One region of the Thermosipho affectus genome, then DNA from elsewhere that is predicted to be linked to it. Evidence: riboswitches for the same ligand, from Rfam matches in the RefSeq annotation. Region 1 holds a riboswitch; the other holds the start of a gene.
What was found. Region 1 has a riboswitch for thiamine pyrophosphate ahead of XJ44_RS00455 (thiamine ABC transporter substrate-binding protein). Riboswitches for the same ligand answer to the same signal wherever they lie in the genome.
Positions count from the first base shown of each region.

Region 1 (7,482 bases):
TTTATATGGTTTTCAAAGAAATGAAATTACAGAATTTTATGTCTATAAATTTTTGTCAAAGATTTCTAAAAATAAAAATAGTAAAGTTCTTAGAAAAATTGCAGAAGATGAATTTAGACACTATAACATTTTAAAAAAATATTCGAAAAAAGATCTTCATCCGAATTATTTGAAAATAATTTGGCATATCTTTGTTTACTTTATTTTGGGATTAACTTTCTCTTTGAATGCTATGGAAAAGGCGGAAGAAAAAGCCCAAAAAAATTATTTGATGTTAAAAGATGAAATACCGGAAATTGAAAAAATAATATTAGATGAAGATTTACATGAAAAAGAGTTACTAAAGCTTATCGACGAAGAAAGGATAAAATATATTAGTTCAATGGTTTTGGGATTAAATGATGCTCTTGTTGAATTAACAGGAACGCTCGCAGGATTAACTTTTGCATTTCAAAATTCAAAATTGGTTGCCCTTTCAGGTGTGATAACTGGTATTGCAGCATCATTTTCAATGTCTGCTTCCGAATATTTATCACAAAGGTCTGATCCAAATTCACAAAATCCATTAAAATCTGCTATTTATACAGGTATTGCTTACATTTTTACAGTATTTTTATTGGTTATGCCATATATATTGGTACCTAATCCATTTTTTGCTTTAATTTTCTTGCTGGTTATTGCATTAGTAATTATTTTGTTCTTTTCATATTTTGTTTCAATAGTTCAAAATAAGAGTTTTAAAGGTTATTTTTCTGAAATGTTTTTAATTAGTTTTGGAGTTATGGGTTTGTCTTTTATAATAGGAATTATTGCTAAGATGTTATTTAATATAGACATTCTTTAGTTTTTTATTTCTTAAATATTCAATTGTTGAGAATAAAAGAATAACTATAAATGAATAAATTGTGTTTAAGGCTCTTGCTTCTGGAATTTTTCTGGAACTTAAGAGTCTGTATATGGATATAGATAGTGTTGAAACTGGTGGGTTACTTAATGTTATAGTTGCAGACATTTCACCTATTGATAAGGTGAAAGCGTATACAAAAGCTGTTAGTAGATGGTATTTAATTTGTGGAAACCTTATTTTTAAGTTTAAATTAAATGTATTTGCACCGTCTATTTTAGCTGCTTCGATAGAGTATGGATCAATTGTTTTCCAACCACTTGAGATTATTCCATATACTATTGGAAGCGAAATTAACGAATATATTACAAGAATTGAAATGTATTGACTAATATTTAGAGATACATATGAGAAAGCAAGAGTAACTGGAGAAATTGATGCGGGTAAAAACATTAGATATTGAAGCTTTTGGATTTTATAAAAAGAGCTTATTATTGAGATAATTATTGAAATAATTGAAGAGATTATACTAAAAGAGATTGTATATACAAACATAGATGAAAAAGTGGTACCAATGTATCTTTTTAAATTTAATGATAAAAGTCTTTTGAAGTTTTCTATTCCAAATCCTCCACCGTAGTTTATAAATCCTGAAAGGACAGAATATGTTAGTGGAATGAATATGATTGCAATGGTTAGAATTATATAGAAATATCCCCAAATGGGGAATTTTTCTTTTAAAGAAGTTCCATTGAGAAATTCAAACTTTTCAAATGAAAGCATATATGAAACTACAGAGATGAATAAGATTTGAAAAAATGAAAGTGAAAGAGCACTTTTAAAATCAAAGAGTATTTTTGTATACATATATATGGAAACTTCAATAGTTGAATATTTTATTCCACCAAGTATTAAAACAACTGAAAAACTTGTAAAAGTATAGACATAAGTTAAAAGAAATGCTTTTAAAATTGATGGAGTTAAAATTGGAAGTTCCACTTTCCAAAAAATTCTGTATTGTTTTGCACCATCTATTTTTGCTGCTTCGATTAAACTTGCATCTATTTTTTCCCATGTTTCTCCAACTATCCTTATGAAAAGTGGAAAGTTATAGAAGACATGTCCTAGAATTACAGCGGTGAATGTATACAAAATTTTCCCATCAAATCCTAGTATTCCCAATAACTTAGTTAAGAGTCCATTTCTTCCAAAAGCCATTAAAAATCCAATGCTCATGGTAACACCAGGTAAAATAAAAGGAATTGATGACAATATTCTAAAAATAGATTTTAAAAATGGATGTGTTTTTGTTCTGGCAACAATGTATGCACCGGGTAGTCCAAGAAGCAATGTAAAAATCGATGAAACAATTGCTTGGGTTATAGTAAATTTGATAACATTTGAGTGATCTTTTATAGCGGAAAAGTTTATTCCACCAAATTTATAAAATAGAAAAAATAGGGGGACAAAAAGTCCCCCAATAACATATAACAAAGGAATTACCCACCAATAATTTCTTTTGACCATTCTTTTAATATCTCCTCTTGTTTTTCATATAAATTGGGATTTATTTTCAAAATTTTTTCCATTCTTGGCACATATTTAAATGCGTCTGGAATACTGACATTAGTTACAGGAAGCATCCATTGATTTAATGGAATTTTTTCTTGAAAATTGTCCATTAATACAAACTCTAAAAATCTTTTTGCAAGTTCCATGTTTTTTGCACCTTTTACTATTGCAGCATATTCAACTTGTACAAATGCTCCTTCTTTCATAATTACTGGTACATATGTAATTTTACCATAGTTGTAATAACTATATGCACCATCTGTGGCGTAACTTACCATGATATCTGCTTCACCAGTTTCGAGCATCTCAAACGCTTCATCCCAGCCAGGTGTTATTGTTAGTATGTTTTCTTTAAATTTTTTCCAAAAATCTAAATAGTTATCTCCATAGACAGCGATTGTCCACAACAAAAAACTAATTCCTGTGCTTGAAGTGCGTGGATCTTCCACAACTATTCTGTTTTTGAACTCTTTTTTTAATAAATCCGAAAAACTTTTCGGTGGATTTTTTACAGTGTTTTTGTTGTAAACTATTGCAATGGCACCAAAATCAAACGGTACACCGTATTCATCTTTTAATTCTGGATATTTTAATAAAGAATAATTTATCGGTGAATATTTTTCAAGTAACCCTTCTTTTTTTGCCCTATGTAGTAAAGCCTGATCAAGTCCTATTATTACGTCTGCTTTTTGCTTATCTTTTTCTAATATTAACCTTGCTAATACGGCTCCGGCATCTCCGAAAGATCTAAGATCGACTTTGCAATCATACATTTTTTCAAAAATTGGAATTACCTCATAACCAATCCCTGAGACGAAACTATCGTATGTGTAAATTACCAATGTTTGGGTAGAAAAATAAAGTACTCCAATTAGAACAAACAAGCTTACAATATATTTTTTCATTTTTTCACCTCCTAAAAAAAATCCCTCCTTTTGGAGGGTATTTCCCATCCCTCCGCCAGTATTATCTGGGTCAGGTTCAAAGGGTCGAAGGTTTCCACCTTCCTCTCAGCCCCGGAATATGGAGCTCCCCTTGGGTTAATTCTATTATACATCAGGTTGATTAATTCAAAAACATAAATTTTTACGTAAATGTTAAAACTATTCGATGTGTTAAGTTAAGCAATCGAACTGGTGTAATTTATTTGTTACATATAATTTTGTGTTTGTTTTCAAAGTTGTACAAAAATTTAATTGAAAAAAGGAAAAAGTATAATATACTAAATTAGGAAGAAAAAGGAAGGTGATTTATTTGTTCGAGGGACTACAAGAAAAACTTTCAAAGGCGTTTAAAAGTTTATCTGGAAAAGGAAAAATTACGGAAAAAAATATTAAAGAAGCTATTAGAATAGTAAAGCTTTCTTTGCTGGAAGCTGATGTTAATTATAAAGTGGTAAAAGAATTTATAGATGAAGTAAAGAAGAAAGCGTTAGGAGAAGAAGTCTTGAGATCTTTGACTCCTGATCAAATGTTTATTAAGATTTTGAAAGATGAATTAATTAGATTAATGGGGGAAAAATCGCAATTGCAAATGATTCATTCTCCTTCATATATTATGATGGTTGGATTGCAAGGAAGTGGTAAGACAACGAGTGCGGCTAAAATTGCAAATTTACTTAAAAAAAGAGGTAGAAAACCATATTTAGTCGCAGCAGATACCTATAGACCTGCGGCTATTGATCAATTGATAACTTTGGGTAAAAGGATAGACGTACCTGTCTACTATGGTGATAAAAAAAATCCAATTAAAATAGTAAAAGGGGCTTTAAAAGAAGTAAAAGATAGTGGATATGATGTAGTAATATTTGATACTGCTGGGAGATTGCACATAGATGAAGAAATGATGTCCGAATTGGTGGAAATTAAAGATATTTTAAACCCGGATGAAATTTTGATGGTAGTTGATGCAATGACTGGGCAAGATGCGGTAAACTCTGCTAAAACTTTTGATGAAAGGCTAGATGTCACGGGATTTGTGGTAACAAAGATGGATGGTGATGCAAGGGGCGGAGTGATTTTATCAATTAGATATGTTACACAAAAACCTGTGAAATTTATTGGAACCGGTGAAAAAATAGAGGACCTTGAGGAGTTTTATCCAGAAAGAATTGCAAGTAGGATATTGGGGCTTGGGGATGTTTTGACGTTAATTGAAAAGGCAGAGCAGGAACTTGATAAAGAAAAAATGAAAAATTTAGGAAAGAAAATGATAAATGCGGAGTTTACCTTGGAAGATTTTCAAGAACAGTTGAAGGAAATAAAAAAACTTGGTTCTCTTTCAAAAATTATTGATCTTTTACCAGGTGCCCCGAAGGTTGATTTAGATCAAGGTGAAAAAGAATTAAAAATAACAGAGGCGATAATAAATTCAATGACTCCTGAGGAAAGAAGAAATCCCAAGATACTTAATGCAAGCAGAAAGAAAAGGATTGCAAAAGGTAGTGGAACTAGTGTACAAGAAGTTAATAAATTAATAAAAAACTATGAGGAAATGAAAAAAATGATGAAAATGTTTAAAAAAGGAAAGTTACCATTTAATTTAAGAGGTTTTAAATTATAAAAATTTGTATGGAGGTGTTTAGTGTGGTAAGGATTAGGTTAACACGTATGGGTAAAAAGAAACAACCATTTTACAGAATTGTGGTAGTTGATCAAAGAAAAAGAAGAGATGGTGCATACATTGAAAGTTTGGGATATTATGATCCTATTAAGGACCCTTATGTTTTAAATGTTGATGTAGATAAGGCAGTTGATTGGATTTTAAAAGGTGCACAACCAAGCCAAACGGCAAGAAACCTTTTGAGAAAGGCAGGGGTCTTTAAAAAAGTTGATGAAATAAAAAATGCAAAAAAGAAGGAGGCTAATCAATGAAAGAGCTCCTTGAGTACATACTCAAGGGGATTGTAAAAAATCCCGAAGAGGTAGTTGTTTTGGAATTTAATGAGGATGGAAAAAGAATATTTGAAATATCGGTAAATTCTGAAGATGTTGGGCAGGTTATTGGAAAGGATGGAAGAACAATAAAGTCAATTAAGATACTTTTATCTTCAATAACCGATGAAAATGATTTTATTTTGAAGGTGGTAAGATGATTAAGACTCTCCATGAGCTTTTAAAAGACAAAGTCCCAGTTGCAATACTTGGGAAAACGCACGGGCTTGGTGGAGAGTTAAGGTTGTTACCATTAACTAATATACCTGAAGTTATTGAATCTTTAGATGAAGTTTTTATATATAACGAAAAGGTAAAAAAGTTTCTATTTGGTAGAATCTCATACATGGTATTGTCAAATGGTTATTACATTGTGAAAATTAAGGGAATTGATTCTGTGAATGACGCTAAAAAATTTGTGGGGTCTAAACTTTATATTGAAAAAAGTATGTTGCCATCTTTAAAAGATGATGAGTATTATTTTTACGAAATTTTAGGTTTAAATGTCTTTGATGAGAATGGTAAGAACATAGGAAAAGTTGATGAGATTATACAAACGGGTAGTAACGATGTTCTTGTAATAAATAAGGATACCGAAAATGAACTTATGATACCTGTTATTAAGGACTATGTTGTTTTAATTGACAAGAAAGATAGAAAGATAGTTGTCAGGCTTCCGGAGTGGTTAGGGTGAAAATAAGTATTTTAACCATCTTTCCTGAGATGGTAAGTGTAATAAAAAAATATGGAGTAATCTCCAAAGCGGTGGAGAATAAGATTTTAGATATCCAAATATTTAATCTTAGAGATTTTACAAATGATAAACATAAGGTTGTTGATGATTACCCTTTTGGTGGGGGGCCAGGAATGGTTATGAAGCCCGAGCCTTTTTTTAGGTTTTTTGAGTATTTTAATAAAGAATTTGGAAAGCCTTATACAATTTTAACCTCGCCACAGGGAGAAACGTTAAATAACGAAATTGTAAAAGAATTGAGTTGTGAAAAAAATGTTCTTATAATTTGTGGAAGGTATGAGGGAATTGACGAAAGAGTAATGAGTTTTGTTGATAGAGAAATTTCAATAGGTGATTATGTTTTAACTGGCGGGGAACTACCAGCTATGATCATTGCAGATGCAATTTCAAGATTTGTTCCAGAAGTCATAGATAAAGATTCGGTTGAGCAAGAATCTTTTAATACGGGAATACTTGATCATCCACATTACACAAGACCGAGAGAAATAAATGGTTTAAAGGTTCCAGAAGTTCTACTAAGTGGAGACCACAATAAAATAGAAATTTGGAGACGTAAAATGGCGTTAAAAAAGACTATGGAGAAAAGGCCGGATTTGTTCTTTAATAAAGAATTTGATAAGCTTGATAAAGTTGCGTTGCTGGAGTTGTTTAGGGAGTTGATTGATGGTGTTAGATAAAATTTATCTCGCTTTAATTCATTATCCAATTTTAGGAAGAGATGGTAAGATTATATCTACAGCTGTTACAAATTTAGATATACATGACATTGCAAGGACTTGTAGGACTTACAATATTAAAAAGTACTATCTTGTGAATAACTTACCTGCCCAGCAAGATATAGTAAAGAAAGTTTTGGCATATTGGCGAGAGGGATTTGGAAAAGAGTACAATCCCAATCGTTCAGAGGCCTTATCATTAGTTAAGTTAATGAGTTATTATGAGGATGTTATTGAAGATATAGAAAATATTGAAAAAGAGAAACCTATCATCATGTTTACATCTGCCAAATGGCGCGAAAATACTATAACATTTGATGAAGGAAAAGAAATGATTTTGAGAAGTGATAAACCTATTTTAATTTTATTTGGTACTGGTTGGGGTATGCCAGATGAGATTTTAGAGCAATGTGATTATGCATTAGAGCCTGTAAGAGGAAAATCCGATTTTAATCATCTTTCTGTGCGGGCTGCTGTTGCAATAATACTTGATAGGTTAATAGGAGAGAATGTATAAAGGAGGGATTTATATGAGTATGGATAACCTTATTAGAATTATTGAAAAGAATCAAATTAAAGAGGTGCCAGAATTTAGACCTGGAGATACTGTAAAAGTATATGTTAAATTTAAAGAAGGCAACAAAGAAAGAACACAAGCTTTTG
Region 1 is NZ_LBFC01000002.1:20,475-27,956, reverse strand. It holds gene XJ44_RS00465 (VIT1/CCC1 transporter family protein) at 1-844, shown strand, start outside; gene XJ44_RS00460 (ABC transporter permease) at 821-2,338, opposite strand; gene XJ44_RS00455 (thiamine ABC transporter substrate-binding protein) at 2,344-3,321, opposite strand; TPP riboswitch at 3,352-3,462, opposite strand; gene ffh (signal recognition particle protein) at 3,671-4,978, shown strand; gene rpsP (30S ribosomal protein S16) at 5,002-5,289, shown strand; gene XJ44_RS00440 (KH domain-containing protein) at 5,286-5,510, shown strand; gene rimM (ribosome maturation factor RimM) at 5,507-6,043, shown strand; gene trmD (tRNA (guanosine(37)-N1)-methyltransferase TrmD) at 6,040-6,780, shown strand; gene XJ44_RS00425 (RNA methyltransferase) at 6,770-7,336, shown strand; gene rplS (50S ribosomal protein L19) at 7,350-7,482, shown strand, end outside.

Region 2 (7,482 bases), on a different contig from region 1:
CCTAAATATATAATACCACAAAATAAGGCAAATTCAATAAATAAAAAACAATATTTAACTATAAAGGAGTCTTTTTTAGAAAATTACACTTTTTACCTTTTCAATAACCTCTCTAGGATTTCTTCCAAAAACTCTTATCATTGCTTCTTTTCCCCAAAAACCTTTATCATATATTATATCAGGTGATTTATCTAAATCTTGTATAATGTTTGCAATTCCCCATCTCAAAGACTGTCCTTCTTTTTCTTTTACCATTTTAGGCTCCAAATATCTTAAATGCTCATACACTTTTAGACCTATTTTATTTGCTTTTTCTACGTATTTTTCATTAAATTTTATATTTGTCGTACACCTTATATAAGGGAATTTTTTCATCATTTCCAGTGTCATCCTTGCAGTATGAGATTTCCCCTTATAAGTTGCATCACCTAAAAAATGAGGCTTGCCAAAAACCAACCTTATTCTTCCGGGAAACTTTGCCACTTCCTCTTCACTTTCCGCCCAAGGTAATGCATACGAAACATTTTGTCCAACTTCTGGAATAGTCAAATGACCTATTTCCATAATATCCATTACTATACTATTTAATTCATCTAAGACTTCAACTTTTTGCCATTCTCTTGTTAATAATTCAACCTGCACTCTGTCTTTAGATCTCTTCAAAACTCTAACTAAAATTTCCGATGCCCTTTTGATTGACTCTTCAGGAGTATATCCTAAAACCAAAAGCGAAGAAAACAATGTTGAAAACACACAACCTGTCCCCCTAAAATTACCTCTTATCCTTTCATGTTGAAAAACCTTACCTTTATATTTTATTTCTATCATCTCCGTATTTTCATGTCCACCTGTAATAACCATATTATCAAATATTCCAACTTTCTTTGCTTCAACGCTATTAACAACAATATAATCTGCAAATTTCATATATCTTTTTACTTCTTCCTCATCTAAAAATTTAAATCCGCTTGAAGATTCCAAAGCTGGATTCCAAACAATTGTTGAATTTTTAAAAAGATTTCTCAATTCCTTTATTATTTTAGGTTGTGCTACTCCAACTTTTACCACACTTACATCTTCTAATAACTCTATCTCATCTAAAATTTCTGAAATCTCTCTAAATTTTACATTATATGTCTTTTCGAGCGTTTGTTTGGTAAATGCACTGACTGCTGAATATACACTCATCCCCATAGCAGTAGCAATACCAACATCTTGTATTAAACCAGCACCTGACGAAGGATCAAATCCTGAAATTATTAATAATTTTTTCATAATTCACCTCCAGAAATTCAAAAGTCTATCTAACCCTTTGCAGTCTGGTGTTGCTTCAATTACTATATCCACATCAAATTCTTTTATAAAATTTAACAAATTTATGTATTTTTCATTATCAGACCACGGTAAATGATGACATTTTTTATAAGTCTTATCATCTGCGTAATACACATGAAATTCTTCTACAAAATCTGACAATTCTTCTATAAAATCAAATGGATTTATCCTTTCATCAAGTAAAAGATGTCCAATATCAACACACATAGTCAACCCCAATTCTTCACATAAAAATTTGTAATCTTTTGCCGCATAAAAATATTTATTCCCAAATGTATTTTCAATCCTAATCTTAATAATACCTTTTAATTCATCCAATAATTTAAAATTATCTTTCCAATCTTGCAATTGTAATGTATCTGGATAATGTACTATTAAATATTTGGCAGATAAATACTTGGCCATAAAAGCACTTTGCCTAATCTTCCTAAATGTTTCATGATAATCATTGCACGTTAATTTAGGATGAAAATCCATCTTAAATATAAATGGAGCATGTATTCCAAATGACTTTTTCAAATTAAACAAGTTATTCACAAATAAGGGACTCAAAAATCCTAATTCATAAAAATCTAAATCTTCGAATTTTTCCAAAAAATACTTCAAAAATCTAAAATCACTCCTTATAACACTCGTTGAAACTCCTATTTTCATTCTTTCAAATACTCCTCTACAATTTTTAATGAACAAAATGGTCCACACATTGAACAACCTTTCCCGTGAAACGGTCTATTCTTTAAATATTTATCAACTATCTCCTTGTCTAAAACAACTTTTTTTATGTTTTCAAAATTTAAGGTTTTTCTTGAAATAGCTACTTTATAATTTTCCTCAATAAATTTTCCTCTTGAAAAATCTACAGCCATTGCCGCAATTTTAGAAGAAATAACCCCTAATTTTACATCTTCAACAGAAGGCAATGATAAATGTTCCGAGGGAGTTACATAACAAATAAAATCCGCTCCACTTTTTGCGGCAATTGCCGATCCAATCGATGAGGTAATATGATCATATCCAGGTGCAACATCTAAAACTATTGGCCCAAGTAAAAACACTGGAGCATTTTTCCCATACTTTTTCATTAATTCAACAGTAGACTCTATTTGATCAATTGGAACATGCCCAGGCCCCTCCAGTATTACTTGAACATTCTTACTTCGAGCTTTTTCAACTAACTCTTCAAATATAAACCACTCTTCTAATTGTAACCTATCCAACGAATCAAATAAATTCCCGGGCCTTAAAGAATCTCCTAAACTCAGTGTAACATCATATTCTCTAGCAATATCTAAAACTTCATCAAAGTATCTATAAAACGGATTTTCAAATCCATTTTTAATTATCCAACCTGCAATAATAGAACCGCCACGACTTACTATTTTCATTATTCTATTAGATTTTTTTAGTTTTTTTACAATATCTTTTGTAATACTAACATGCAAAGTAACAAAATCTACACCTTGTTTTGCATGTTTTTCAAATATTTTCAAAAAATCTTTTTCCGAAAAATCTACAACATTCCTATTTTCCTTATATGCTACGACCGCTGCATCGTAAATTGGAACAGTACCTACGGGAATATCCGAAATTGTTAATAACTCTTTTCTCTGAAAATCCAAATCTCCCCATGTAGAAAGAAACATTACACTATCTGCTCCATATTTTCTTGATGTCCTATACTTTTCTAACTCATATTCAAAATCATCATATCCAAAAGAAGTACCAATATTTGCATTAACTTTTATTTTTAAACCTTTTCCTATCCCCATTGGATTTTTCAAAGAAACATGATTATTATTTTTTGGTATAACTATTGTCCCATCTAATAATCCTTTTACAAGATAATCAATACTTCTTCCTTCTTTTTTTGATATTTCATTAAGAATTGAAGGAACCTTACCACTTTTTATTTCATCTATTATTGTCATCCTTTCACCTCAACATCAATATTCTCGATAATAATATTTGCAATTTTAATTCCAGACTTTAACATACCACCGAATATTGGCCCCATTCTTGGACCACCCCCAACAGATACCGCGGCCATTCCCATTACAAGTAACCCCGGTAAAATTTCTTTAGTATTTTCAAGAACAAATTTTTCACCTTCTTTTGCATTCATAGGAAACTCCCTTATTTTTCCTAGAGGTAAGTCAATTGATAAATTTCTATCTATAACCATATTAACTACACTTGCAGGATGTCCAGTACCATCAATAACATATTTTGCCTTTACTGTTATAGGATCAACATGTAACCTTTGCCTTATAACAGGTGCCCAATTAATTACCACACCGTTTATTCTCTCTTTGCTCATTAGAACGTCTTCTACAAAAACATTATTAAATATTTTTGTACCCACTTTTGTTGAATTGTACAACAAAGCTGAAGCAAAATGTACGGAATCAATAGAAATAAACCCTTTAGTTTTCTTGTATTTCATATCTAGCTCTTCTAAAAACCACTCAACATCTTCCTCTACAACTAATTCATTAAATAACATCCCTCCGCCCCATGTCCCACCTCCTGGTTCATTTTTTTCTTCAAAAATTATCACATTAAACCCATTTTTCGATAAAACATATGAAGCGGCTAACGCACTAGGCCCCCCTCCAACAATTGCTACATCTACATCTAAACTTTTTTTTAATTTCTCGGTAAATTCTTCTACTATAATTTTTGAAATTTCTAAATCCCACATCTTAAATCCCTCCTTAAAAAAATTTTGCCCTCCACCGGAGGGCAAAATTTCATTTTTTTCTCTTCCCCAGTCCCTCCGCCGGTATTACCCGGTTCAGGTTCTAAGGGTCGAAGGTTTCCACCTTCCTCTCAGCTCCGGAATATGGAGCTCCCCTCGGGAAATTATTCACTTTACATGTATATTTTAACTCAATTATTTTATCAGGTCAAACTTTTCTCAATTTCTTTTATTAATTTATAAAAAAACACATAAGAATATATTCCAAATGTTAATATAGAAAACAAAATTAAATTAAAAATAGATAGTCTTGACTTTAAAACGCTCAAAATCAATTTTAAGTATAAAAGCACAAACAGTAAAGCAAGAGTTTGCGAAAAGAAATACGTAAAAATAGAAGATGTCAAATAAAGCGGAAAAAAGGAAAAAATTACAAGACTTAAAACAATATAATAAATGGATAAAACATTTATCTTTAATTCTCTTTTAATTTTTAAGCCTATTACATACAAAAAAATCAAAAAAGAGATTGATGAAAGTCCCAAAAAAACTTCTGCAAGCTCTTTATAGAAAAAATATAAAATATTTGAAAGTATCGAAAATCCCACATACATATAATATGAAATTACCACATATCTCATCCCTTCCTACTCATAAGTATAATAAAATTTTTTACTTAAGTCAATTTTTCAAGCAAGCCTGTTCAAAAAAGGAAAAAAGGGAAAGATGAAGTTATAAATTCAACAAAGAATTTTACGAATTTATTTTGCAATATTCTAAAAAGAAAGGTAAACCACGAAAATACCTAGAACACATGATATGCAAAATTTGTGTTGTACAATTTAATAGAGTTATCCAAATAGTTTTTTATTTAATTTTTCACATAACAATTATATCTCTTTATTTTTTAAAAAGACTCAAATAAGTTTTCTTTCAACTTCTTTCTCATTTTTTAAAGCGAAAATCCAAATTTCAACTAGGTTTTCTCCTGAAACAAATATCTTTAATCATGAAAAAAGGAAACCGAATATCGTCGATAACAACATCACAAATGTAAATATATTTCCTCTAATCATCTTTTATAATAGGCACCATCTTGCTATTCTATTCAATTTTGAAATTGCTAATTCCCATTAGAAATAAAATTTATCCAAGGGCATGGTGTTTTTGGCGTTTTATTATGTATTCACAACAATCATCAAAAAAGTATTCGTATCCAAAATATATCTATGCCTTTTTATAAAACAAACTATGGTTACATACACGTTGTTTAAAAATCACTCTTAAAACAACAACCACAAGATTTTCTTACAAGAACGTTTGTATGAAATTTAACTTTTATTGGCATTTTTGGTTGTCACACTGTTGTAAGAGAAAGATTCTGCTCAACGATCATCATCAAAACCTACTATAGCATGTATCTCAGTAGGTAAATGGCCAAGCTGTTTTGCCCTGTAACCAAATCCCAAAGCTATTTCATCGTTTGAAGCAAAAATCGCTTCAGGGTCGATTAAAAAAATAGCCTCACTCACTTTTTCCATGTCTTCTTTTGTAAAATTATCCAAAAAAACAAACGACTCATCATACTTTATTCCACTATTCTAAAAGTTTTCTTCTATAACTTTCTAATCTCTACAAAACATGATAACTATCAAAAAGACTCATAACAAAAACTATTTTTTCGAAGCCATGAGCTTCCAAGAGGTGCTGCATAGTAAGCAAACTTCAAAATTCATTATCAAATGAGGCCGTATATATTAGAACTTTTAAATTTTTTTCAAGATATACACACGGTTTCTTAATTTCTGACATTTGATGTACAAAAGCCTCACTCGCTTCTAGATCAAAAACGATAAGTTCATCCACTTGCTTTTTTTTCTAATAATAAACGATTTTTTTACAAATTGTTTCTTTATCATTTAAAGTTTCAAATGTCATAAAAAGCTATAATAGTTATTAGCAGAAAGAATATCTTCCACTCCACTAATTATTTCCATATAAAATGAAGCTGATGTTGACAGAAGCACAAGACCAACAGTCCTAGCCATACTTTTGCCAAGATTGACTGCTCGTTTAAAGGAAGATTATTCTTTTCTTATTCTAAAGTTCGCTAGATCCTCCCATCATTCTAAAATACACCCTGATCTTTTGTTATTTTAAGATGTATTTCCTTTTCTTGTCATTCTAAACACATACATGTGAAAGATTTAACCCCTTTTAACTACGCACTTAATAAATAAATCATATTATTAAAAAAATGGCTTCGAAACTTCACCGAAGCCATTTTTTTGAAATATTTATATTTATTTTTATTATTCACCTAAACCAGTTACGCGCGGTCCATATCCATCTAATTTAAGAGTTTTAACTTTCTTCGGTCTTTTTATATTGGATATGTCAACTATTTCTAATTTATACCCCACTGGAACATATGCATAATTTCCTAAGACATATACTTTTCCTGGCACAGAATCATTAGTCTTGTACATTACAATTTTCTTTGGTTTTTTAGGGTTAGATATATCAACTACTGCAACACCTTTATTAAGTGAAATATACGCATACTTTCCTTTCACAAATATATCATTAACAGAGCCTTCTCCAAGTTCAAGATTTGTAACTGGTCTTGGTTTTGTAGGCTTAGATATTTTATATACTACTAATTCAAATCTCCAATCTATCATATAGAGATAATCTTTTTTTGCATATATTCCGACTGTTACTGCAAACGAGTCGCTGTCATTATCAAAGAACTCTTTATTATTAATTATTCTAACTAATTTTGGACTTTTAGGATTTGATACATCAATTACCGCAAAACCATCACCTTTACAAGCTACATATGCATACTTTCCTTCAACCCATATATCCGCCATCCTTATAGATGAATTAGTATTACTTAATAACTCAAGCTGACTAATCTGCTTTGGACTTTCAGGATTAGATATGTCAAATACTACAAAAAATCTTTTTTTATTTACAACATAGGCATAATTATCTCTTATATATAGAGCATATGTTTCACCATTAGTGTTAACAGTTGCAACTTGTTTTGGATTTGTTAAATCAGATATATCAAATATCATAAGACCATTTTTTTTAGCTGTAACATATACATAATTTCCATTAACGTATGATCTATTAGCAGTTTTTGCATAAAATTGGCTAACTTCTTCTGGATACATTGGATCACTAAAATCCATAATTTTAACTTTCGAATTTACAGTTACAAGCACATAATTTTTCAAAGAAACGTTTTCACCAAAATACAAACCCGTGGTGAAAACAAGAAGAACTAATAAAGCTACTACCCGTACTTTAAATAATTTGTTCATACTTTATACCTCCTATTTAAAATAATTGTGACAAAGCTTTTATAAAAAAGCTACACTACTTCATAATAACAAAGAATCAATATTTTTTCAATTTCAACAACGTAACAATATCGT
Region 2 is NZ_LBFC01000023.1:53,065-60,546, reverse strand. It holds gene XJ44_RS08640 (thiamine-phosphate synthase family protein) at 76-1,275, opposite strand; gene XJ44_RS08635 (sugar phosphate isomerase/epimerase) at 1,279-1,989, opposite strand; gene thiC (phosphomethylpyrimidine synthase ThiC) at 1,986-3,263, opposite strand; gene XJ44_RS08625 (sulfide-dependent adenosine diphosphate thiazole synthase) at 3,260-4,036, opposite strand; TPP riboswitch at 4,089-4,200, opposite strand; gene XJ44_RS08620 (DUF4234 domain-containing protein) at 4,237-4,674, opposite strand; gene XJ44_RS09280 (hypothetical protein) at 5,419-5,574, opposite strand; gene XJ44_RS09275 (hypothetical protein) at 5,759-5,899, opposite strand; gene XJ44_RS08610 (LVIVD repeat-containing protein) at 6,346-7,368, opposite strand.
Region 2: another riboswitch for thiamine pyrophosphate. It lies ahead of XJ44_RS08625 (sulfide-dependent adenosine diphosphate thiazole synthase); the one in region 1 lies ahead of XJ44_RS00455 (thiamine ABC transporter substrate-binding protein).